DNA from 4 places in the Acidovorax sp. GW458-11-26-14-TSB4 genome. Region 1 is predicted to be linked to each of the others. Evidence: predicted binding sites of a transcription regulator. Region 1 holds the regulator's gene; each other region holds the start of a gene.
What was found. The regulator sigma-54, encoded in region 1, starts transcription at its own class of promoters, with help from an activator protein. The targets are predictions, from matches to a motif close to TGGCANGNAANCTGCTTT.

Region 1 (2,199 bases):
ATGATGCACCCGCAGCTCTCCACCCTCATGATCTATGCGCGCGACATGCAGCGCAGCGCGGGCTTCTACCGCACGCACTTCGGTTTCGAGACCACGGGCGAAGTGGTGGAGGGATTGATCGAGCTGCACGCCCCCGATGGCGGGGCCAGCATCCTGGTCCACCAGGCGGCCAAAAGCGTGAAGCTGGGCCAGGCAGGGGTGAAGCTGTGCTTCCATGTCCCGGACGTGGAGGCCTTCAAGGCCCATGCTCTGTCGCAGGGGCTGGAGTTCGGCCCCACGCACCAGGCCAACGGCTATGCCTTCGCCAACGCCAAGGACCCGGACGGCAATACCGTCAGCATCTCCAGCCGGGCGTTCCGCAAGCCGGCCTGATCAGAGCGCCTTGCGCAGGTTGGCCGGGGCGATCTTGAGCGCCTCGCGGTACTTGGCCACGGTGCGGCGCGCGCACTCGATGCCCTGCTCCTTGAGCATCTCGGCGATCTGGCTGTCCGACAGCGGCTTGGCCGGGCTTTCGGCCGCGACGAACTGCTTGATGAGGGCACGCACGGCCGTGCTCGATGCATTGCCGCCGGTCTCGGTGCCCAGGCCCGAGCCGAAGAAGTACTTGAGCTCGTAGGTGCCGATGGGCGTGGACATGTACTTGGCCGTGGTCACGCGGCTGATGGTGGACTCGTGCAGGCCCAGCTCATCGGCGATGTCGCGCAGCACCAGCGGGCGCATGGCCAACTCGCCATGGGTGAAGAAGCTCTTTTGCCGCTCGACGATGGCACGCGAGACGCGCAGGATGGTGTCGAAGCGCTGCTGGATGTTCTTGATGAACCAGCGCGCCTCCTGCAGGCGCTGCTGCATGGCCTGGTGGCCCTCGCCGCCCTTGTGGCCGCGCAGGGCGCCGGCATAGATGTCGTGCACGCGCAGGCGCGGCATCACGTCGGGGTTCAGGGCCACGATGAAGTTGTGCTGGCCGTCGCGGCCATTGGCACGGCCGGCCTTGCGCACGATGACGTCGGGCACGATGATGTTGCGCTCCACGTCCACGAACTTGCGCCCCGGGCGCGGCTCCAGCCGGGCGATCAGGGCCATGGCGGCGCGCGTGCGCTCCTCGCCGTCGCCGCACAGCTGCGTCAGGCGGCGGATGTCGCGGCGCGCCAGCATCTCCAACGGCTGCTGGCACACGCGCAGCGCGGTCTGCACGGTGTCGGGGTCGGCATCGCTGTCCTCGTCGGCGGCCAGGGCCGCGAGCTGCAAGGTCAGGCATTCGCCCAGGTTGCGGGCGCCCACGCCCACGGGCTCCAGGTTCTGCAGCAGGCGCAGGGCCACGGTGAAGCGGTGCACCAGTTCCTCGATCTGCTCCAGGTCGTCCGGGCCCGCCAGCGCGATGGCCAGCTCTTCCAGGGGCTCTTCGAGGTAGCCGTCGTCGTTGAGCGACTCGATCAGGAAGCGCAGCGCCGCACTGTCCACCTCGGACAGGCGCAGCGACAGCGCCTGGCGGTGCAGGAAGGCGGTGAGAGATTCGTGCGAGCGCGCCAGCTCGGTGGCGTCGGCTTCGTCGCCCTCGGCATCGTTGCGCGTGCGGGCCGGCGCATCGCCGCCCCACTCGGCATCGTTGGGCGACACATCCACGGTGCCGTCACCGCTCCAGTCCGGTTCATCGCTGGCGCTGCTGCCCAGCTCCGCATCGCCCGGGGAGGTGTCGGCCACGGATTCGCTCGATGTATTGCTGCCCGGGGCGTTGGAGTAGACCGCCTCGTCGGAGCTGTAGTCGTCGGACTGCGCCGGCGCATCGGCCGTCTCCACCCCGAATTCCTCGCGCGGCGCCTCATCGGCATTGCGTTCGAGGAACGGGTTTTCGTCGAGCATCTGCTCGACCTCCTGGCCCAGTTCCAGCGTGGACAGCTGCAGCAGCCGGATGGATTGCTGCAGCTGCGGCGTGAGCGCCAGGTGCTGCGATACGCGCAGCGACAGGCCGGGCTTCATCGCACAGCCCCCGGGGGCTGCCGCAAACGCAGGTGCATGGCAAACGTACAGTCCATCGGTCTGCTACATGCGGAAGTGTTCACCCAGGTACACCCGGCGCACTTCGGCGTTGTCGACGATTTCGGAGGGGGTGCCCTGGGCCAGCACGTGGCCGTCGCTGATGATGAAGGCGTGGTCGCAGATGCCCAGCGTCTCGCGCACGTTGTGGTCGGTGATGAGCACGCC
Region 2 (2,199 bases), on a different contig from region 1:
CGAGGACAACTTCAACGTGCTCGACACCAAGCAGCTGGGCGAGGCCCTTTCGGGCACCACCAAGGTCATGACCACCTTGCTCGGCGCCGTGGCGGCGGTGAGCCTGCTGGTGGGTGGCATCGGCATCATGAACATCATGCTCGTGAGCGTGACCGAGCGCACCCGCGAGATCGGGTTGCGCCTGGCCATCGGCGCGCTCGAGCGCGAGGTGCTGCTGCAGTTCCTCATCGAGGCGGTGGTGCTGGCCGCGCTGGGCGGGTTGGCCGGCATCGTGCTGGCCACCGTGGCATCGCTGGGCCTGTCGGTGCTGATGGGCGTGCCCTACCTGTTCAACCCGGGCGTGAACCTGCTGTCCTTCGTGTTCTCGGCCGGCATCGGCGTGGTGTTCGGCTACTTCCCAGCGCGCCGTGCCGCGCGCATGGACCCGATCGACGCATTGCGCCACGAGTGATGCGGCACCGGCGCAGGGCGGCAGACCCGCCGCCCTGCGCCCCAATTTGGTGACGTGCTGCACCGCAGCGAGGCGCTTGGACATGCATCCCTGCAGCTGCCACAGGGGAGAACCCTTCTTCAAAAAGCCGGCACGCATTTTGCTCAACACAGCGTGTCCGCCGGTAAAGCTGCCTGCGGTCCGATAACAACCCCTCCGCTAATGATGGCGGAACACCCGGGCAAGCCATGGCGTTCGCCGCCGCTTGCCTGGAAGTTCCAACCCACGCCCGTGGTTCCGCGGAGGGTGTGCAGTGCCGTGGTACGGCACGGCGCATCCTGTGCCCCTGGTTCCCCGGGTCCTTGCAGGATGAGCAAGCATGATGAAGATCGTTCTCATTGGCCACGGCATGGTCGGCCACAAGTTCCTCGAAAGCCTGGCCGAGACCGGCATGACCGGCGTCGAAGTCACTGTGCTGTGCGAGGAGCCGCGCCCCGCGTACGACCGGGTGCATCTCTCCGCCTTCTTCAGCGGCACCACGGCCGAGCAACTCTCCCTGGTCGAACCCGGCTTCTTCGAGCGCACCGGCTTCACCTTGCGCCTGGCGGCGCGGGCCGCATCGGTGGACCGCCGCATCCGCACCGTGACCACGGTGGACGGCGAGGTGCTGCACTACGACAAGCTGGTGCTGGCCACCGGCTCCAACCCCTTTGTACCCCAGGTGCCGGGGCGCGAGCGCGAGCACTGCTTCGTCTACCGCACCATCGAAGACCTGGAGGCCATGCTGGCCTCGGGTGCCAAGTCCAAGACCGGCGTGGTCGTGGGCGGCGGCCTGCTGGGCCTGGAATGCGCCAAGGCGCTGCGCGACATGGGTCTGGAAACCCATGTGGTCGAGTTCGCCCCCCGGCTCATGGCCGTGCAGGTGGACGAGGGCGGCGGCCGCGTGCTGCGCGCCAAGATCGAGGAGTTGGGCGTGCAGGTGCACACCGGCCGCAACACCCAGGAGATCACCGACGGCGCCCGCGCGCGCCACCGCATGGTGTTCGCCGACGGCACCTGGCTGGAGACTGACATGATCGTCTTCTCCGCCGGCATCCGCCCGCGCGATGAGCTGGCGCGCCAGAGCCTGCTGGCCATCGGCCCGCGCGGCGGCGTGGCCATCGACAGCGCCTGCCGCACCAGCGACCACGACGTTTACGCCATCGGCGAATGCGCGTCGTGGAACGAGCAGACCTTCGGTCTGGTGGCGCCGGGTTATGACATGGCCCGCGTGGCGGCCCGCCACATCGCCGGCGAGGCCGATGCCGCCTTCGTCGGCGCCGACATGAGCACCAAGCTCAAGCTCATGGGCGTGGACGTGGCCAGCATCGGCGACGCCCATGGCAAGACCCCGCACAGCCGCACCTGCCAGTACGTGGACGAGCGCCGCCAGGTCTACAAGAAGATCGTCATCAGCGAGGACGGCAAGCAATTGCTGGGCGCCGTGCTGATCGGCGACGCCACCGAGTACGGCACGCTGCTGCAGATGGCCCTGAACGGCATCACCTTGCCCGAGGACCCCGAGTTCCTGATCTTTCCCTCCAGCGACGGCAAGGCCAAACCCGGCCTGGGCGTGGATGCCCTGCCCGATACGGCGCAGATCTGCTCGTGCAACAACGTCACCAAGGCAGGTATCTGCGAGGCCGTGGGCAATGGCGCCTGCACCATCGCCGAGATGAAGGCCTGCACCAAGGCCGGCGCCACCTGCGGCGGCTGCGTGCCCCTGGTCA
Region 3 (2,199 bases), on a different contig from region 1:
GGGCGCGCAGCGCGGGGCTCACGCCGACGGCGCCCACGGTGGCGGCCTGCAGCACGGTGCGGCGGTTGAGACTGGTTTTGAGCAGATCGGTCATGGGGCTTCCCTGGTGGCGTAGAAAACAAAAAAGGCGTCCCCCCGGCGCAAGGCTGCTGCGGCTCGAAAGCCATGCAGCGCCTAGCGCGGGTGGGACGCCTCTGTCCGGTGCGAGGGGGAGTTGTCCGCCGTTGGCCACATCCCCGCTCATCGAAGACCTTCGTTGGTCTCACACCAACCGATGCAAGCCCTGTGCCAGCTCTCTCCAGCCTCGGTGTACTCTGCTTTTCATAGCGGCAGATCATTGCCAGTAGGGCCTTCAGGGCAAAGCGCGGCATGGCTTGGCGCGCTTGCGTGCCTGGCATCGGCATGCACAGGTTTTGTGCGGTGCACCACCACGGGGTGGGTGGTGGCGGGAGTGGTGCGGGCGATGGCGCGGGGGTCAGCCCAGCAGGTCGGCTACGTCCAGCATGCGCTGCGCCACGTCCACGAGCTTGAGGCCCTTGTCCATGGCCGTCTTGCGCAGCTTTTCGTACGCGGCCTGCTCGCTCAGGCCCTGGCGCTGCATCAAGAGGCCCTTGGCGCGGTCGATGGTCTTGCGGTCCTTGAGCTCGGTCTTGGCATCGGCCAGTTCGGCGCGCAGCGCCTGCTCGTGCTGGAAACGCGCCATCGCCACGTCCAGGATGGGGCGTATGCGCTGGGGTGCCAGGCCGGCCACGATGTACGCCGACACCCCGGCGGCCACGGCCGCCTTCACGTGCGAGGTGTCCTCGTCGTTGGTGAACATGACGATGGGGCGGCGCTCGTTGCGCGTGGCCATCACCACATGCTCCAGCGCATCGCGCGCCTCGCTTTCCGCGTCCACGATGATCAGGTCGGGCTGCAATTGCGCCAGGCGCTCGCTGAGGAACACGTCGGCCGGCAGGGTGGCCACGAGGTTGAAATTGTTCTCCAGCAGGCCGATGCGCAGCGCCCGCGAGCGCTCTGCCTGCAGCAGGGCGTGCTCGTCGTCGGGGTCGGCGACCGCCAGATCGGGGGCGACCACCACTATGCGCAAGGCCTCGTTCATGCCGTCAGCATAGCAAGATTTGCGCCACAAATTGGTGCGCGGGGCTGGTGCAGGCAGGGGTCTACCCTGGGTTTTGCAACCCGCGCGGCTCCGGGGGCCTGAAACTTGCTAATAGAGTGAGTATTGGGAGGGCATACCCGATAGCGCCTCTTTGCGGCGTCGCATATACATCCGGACACATTGACATACAGATTTGGAGTTTCCTGCATGAACCAGTCCATCGACCGGCGCCGATTCCCGGCCCACCTGGCCTTCGCCGCTGTGGCCGCCACCGCCTTGTTGGCAGGCTGCGGCAAAGTGCCCGACACCATCAAGATCGGGGTGGCCCAGCCCCTGAGCGGGCCCCTGGCCGCCCTGGGGCAGGACCTGCTCAACGGCGTCAACCTGGCAGTGGCCGAGCTCAACAAGGGCGGCTACAGCGTGGACGGTAAGGTGGTGAAGCTGGAGGTGGTGCCGGTGGACGACCGGGCCGATGCCGCCACCGGCAAGACCGTGGCACAGCAACTGGTGGATTCGGGCGTGGTCGCCGTCATCGGCCACCTCAACTCGGGTGTGAGCATCGAGACCGCTCCCATCTACGCGGCCAAGGACATCCCGCAGATCGCCATCTCCACCAACCCCAAGTTCACGCAGCTGGGCTTTCCCACCACCTTCCGCATGGTGGCCAACGACACGCTGCAGGCGCGTGCCATCGGCTCGTTCGCCGCCACGCAGCTGGGTGCCAGCCGCTATGCCGCGCTGGACGACGGCACGCCTTACGGCAAGGGCCTGGCCGATGGCGCGGCCGAGCAGCTCAAGGCCGAGAAGAAGGAAGTCGTGGTGCGCAAGTCCTTCGACGACAAGACCACGGCCTTCGACGCCCTGGCCGGCGAGCTCAAGGCCGCCAAGGTGGAGGTCATCGTCTCCACCCTCAACGACTTCCAGGCCATCGCCCTGCTGGAAGCCCTCAAGAAGGTCGACCACACCAAGGTGCGCCTGCTTGGCGGCGACACCATCAAGACCACCGACATGGCCAAGGGCGCCGGCATCGTGGAGGGCATCTACGCCACCTCGCCGGTGCTGGAGGCCAAGGAGTTCGCCACCGGCAAGCCTTTCCT
Region 4 (2,199 bases), on a different contig from region 1:
TCGTGGCGGCCTTCGCCATCCTGGTGCCACTGGCGATCTGGATCTACATGCTGGTCTTCGCCTTCTCCTCCCTGTGGTTCACGCATTTCTGCCTGGCGGCGCTGCAGGAGCTGCGCGAGGACGAGGTGCGCGCCACCCTGCCCGTGCCTTCGCGCCTGCCGCTGGATGCGCTGGCGCCTGCGCCTGCGATCCAGGAGGCGGCGCCACCTGTGCCCGAGGTGCCGGCAGCCAGCCTGCCCGCGCCCGATATGCCCTCCACCGATCCCCGCACCCCATGACCACTCCCATCTTCGGCCTCATCATCGTCGGCGACGAAATCCTCTCGGGCAAGCGTGCCGACAAGCACATGCCCAAGGCCATCGAGCTGCTGGCCGCGCGCGGCCTGGCCCTGTCGTATGCCGACTACGTGGGTGACGATCCGGCGCGCATCACGGCCACGCTGCAGCGCGCCTTTGCCTCGGGCGACGTGGTGTTCTCGTGCGGCGGCATCGGCGCCACGCCGGACGACCACACACGCCAGTGCGCCGCGCGGGCGCTTGGAGTGGATCTGGCGCTGCACCCCGAGGCCGAGCGCCTGATCCGCGAGCGCATGCAGGACGTTGCGCGCGAGCAGGGCCTGCCCTACGAGCCCGAGCGCCACGACAATGTGCACCGGCTCAACATGGGCATGTTCCCGGCGGGGGCGCAGATCATCCCCAACCCCTACAACAAGATCCCCGGCTTCAGCTGCGCCAGCCCGGGCGGGCAGGGCGGGGCGGTGCACTTCGTGCCGGGCTTCCCCGTGATGGCCTGGCCCATGATCGAGTCGGTGCTGGACACCCTGTACGCAGCGCACTTCAACCGCACGCCCCAGACCGAGCATTCGGTGGTGGTGTTCGGCGCCATGGAGGCGGCACTCACTCCGCTCATGGAGCAGATCGAAAAATCACACCAAGGCGTTCGGGTGTTCAGTTTGCCCAGCGTGGATCATCCACAATACGGGCGGCATATCGAACTGGGTGTCAAAGGCCCGGCGCAGGCACTTCCCGCAGCATGGATGGACCTTCAAAAAGGACTGCACGAATTTGGTGCAGAACTTGGCCCCGAAATGGTGCGCAACCTGTGATGTGCAATGGGGGTGGTTGTTGTGCACCAAACTTGTGCATTCGGCTGTTCCTGCCGGACCCCAGGCCGGGCTGCTGCTCCGCGATAGTGCGGTGATTGCACCCCGCTGGCACGCAAACTGCTTTTATTTCGGCAAATTCTTTTTTCAACAAGCGCTTTACCCAGGAGAACCTGATGGCCAAGACCGTTGCAGACGTGATGAACATGGTGAAGGAAAACGAAGTCAAGTTCGTTGACTTCCGTTTTACCGACACCCGGGGCAAGGAACAGCACGTGACCGTGCCGGTTTCCCACTTCGATGAAGACAAGTTCACGTCGGGCCACGCATTCGACGGTTCGTCGGTGGCCGGCTGGAAGGGCATCGAAGCCTCGGACATGCAACTCATGCCCGACCCCAACACCGCCAACATCGACCCCTTCTTCGAAGAAACCACGCTGTTCCTGCAGTGCGACGTGATCGAACCCGGTGACGGCAAGGCCTACGACCGCGACCCTCGCTCCATCGCCAAGCGCGCCGAAGCCTACCTCAAGGCCTCCGGCCTGGGCGACACCGCCTTCTTCGGTCCCGAGCCAGAATTCTTCATCTTCGACGGCGTGCGCTGGTCCAACGAACCCGGCAAGGTCATGTTCGAGATCGAAGAGTACGAGGCCCCCTGGAATTCGGGCGCCAAGCTCGAAGGCGGCAACCGCGGCCACCGTCCCACCGTCAAGGGTGGCTACTTCCCCGTGCCTCCGGTCGACAGCACGCAGGACATGCGCGCTGAAATGTCCCTGATCCTCGAATCCCTGGGCATCCCGGTCGAAGTGTTCCACCACGAAGTGGCGGGCGCAGGCCAGAACGAAATCGGCACCAAGTTCAGCACGCTGGTCGAGCGCGCCGACTGGACGCAGGTCCTGAAGTACGTGGTCTGGAACGTGGCCAACGCCTACGGCAAGACCGCCACCTTCATGCCCAAGCCCTACGCCGGCGACAACGGCTCCGGCATGCACGTGCACCAGTCCATCTGGAAGGACGGCAAGAACCTGTTCGCAGGCGACGGCTACGCCGGCCTGTCGGACTTCGCGCTGTACTATATCGGCGGCATCATCAAGCAC

Region 2: the regulator sigma-54 is predicted to act here: its motif matches at 580-597, upstream of nirB (nitrite reductase large subunit NirB).
Region 3: the regulator sigma-54 is predicted to act here: its motif matches at 1,112-1,129, upstream of AC07X5_RS28665 (ANTAR domain-containing response regulator).
Region 4: the regulator sigma-54 is predicted to act here: its motif matches at 1,212-1,229, upstream of glnA (type I glutamate--ammonia ligase).

Annotation. Positions count from the first base shown of each region.
Region 1 covers NZ_JBWKYR010000007.1:17,292-19,490, reverse strand. Annotated here, with positions in the region: gene AC07X5_RS16010 (VOC family protein) at 1-372, shown strand; gene AC07X5_RS16015 (hypothetical protein) at 1-4, shown strand, start outside; gene AC07X5_RS16005 (RNA polymerase factor sigma-54) at 373-1,974, opposite strand; gene lptB (LPS export ABC transporter ATP-binding protein) at 2,038-2,199, opposite strand, start outside.
Region 2 covers NZ_JBWKYR010000025.1:13,420-15,618, reverse strand. Annotated here, with positions in the region: gene AC07X5_RS28545 (ABC transporter permease) at 1-451, shown strand, start outside; gene nirB (nitrite reductase large subunit NirB) at 813-2,199, shown strand, end outside.
Region 3 covers NZ_JBWKYR010000025.1:42,987-45,185, reverse strand. Annotated here, with positions in the region: gene AC07X5_RS28670 (CmpA/NrtA family ABC transporter substrate-binding protein) at 1-94, opposite strand, end outside; gene AC07X5_RS28665 (ANTAR domain-containing response regulator) at 476-1,102, opposite strand; gene AC07X5_RS28660 (branched-chain amino acid ABC transporter substrate-binding protein) at 1,310-2,199, shown strand, end outside.
Region 4 covers NZ_JBWKYR010000038.1:24,991-27,189, reverse strand. Annotated here, with positions in the region: gene AC07X5_RS31625 (EI24 domain-containing protein) at 1-278, shown strand, start outside; gene AC07X5_RS31620 (competence/damage-inducible protein A) at 275-1,105, shown strand; gene glnA (type I glutamate--ammonia ligase) at 1,279-2,199, shown strand, end outside.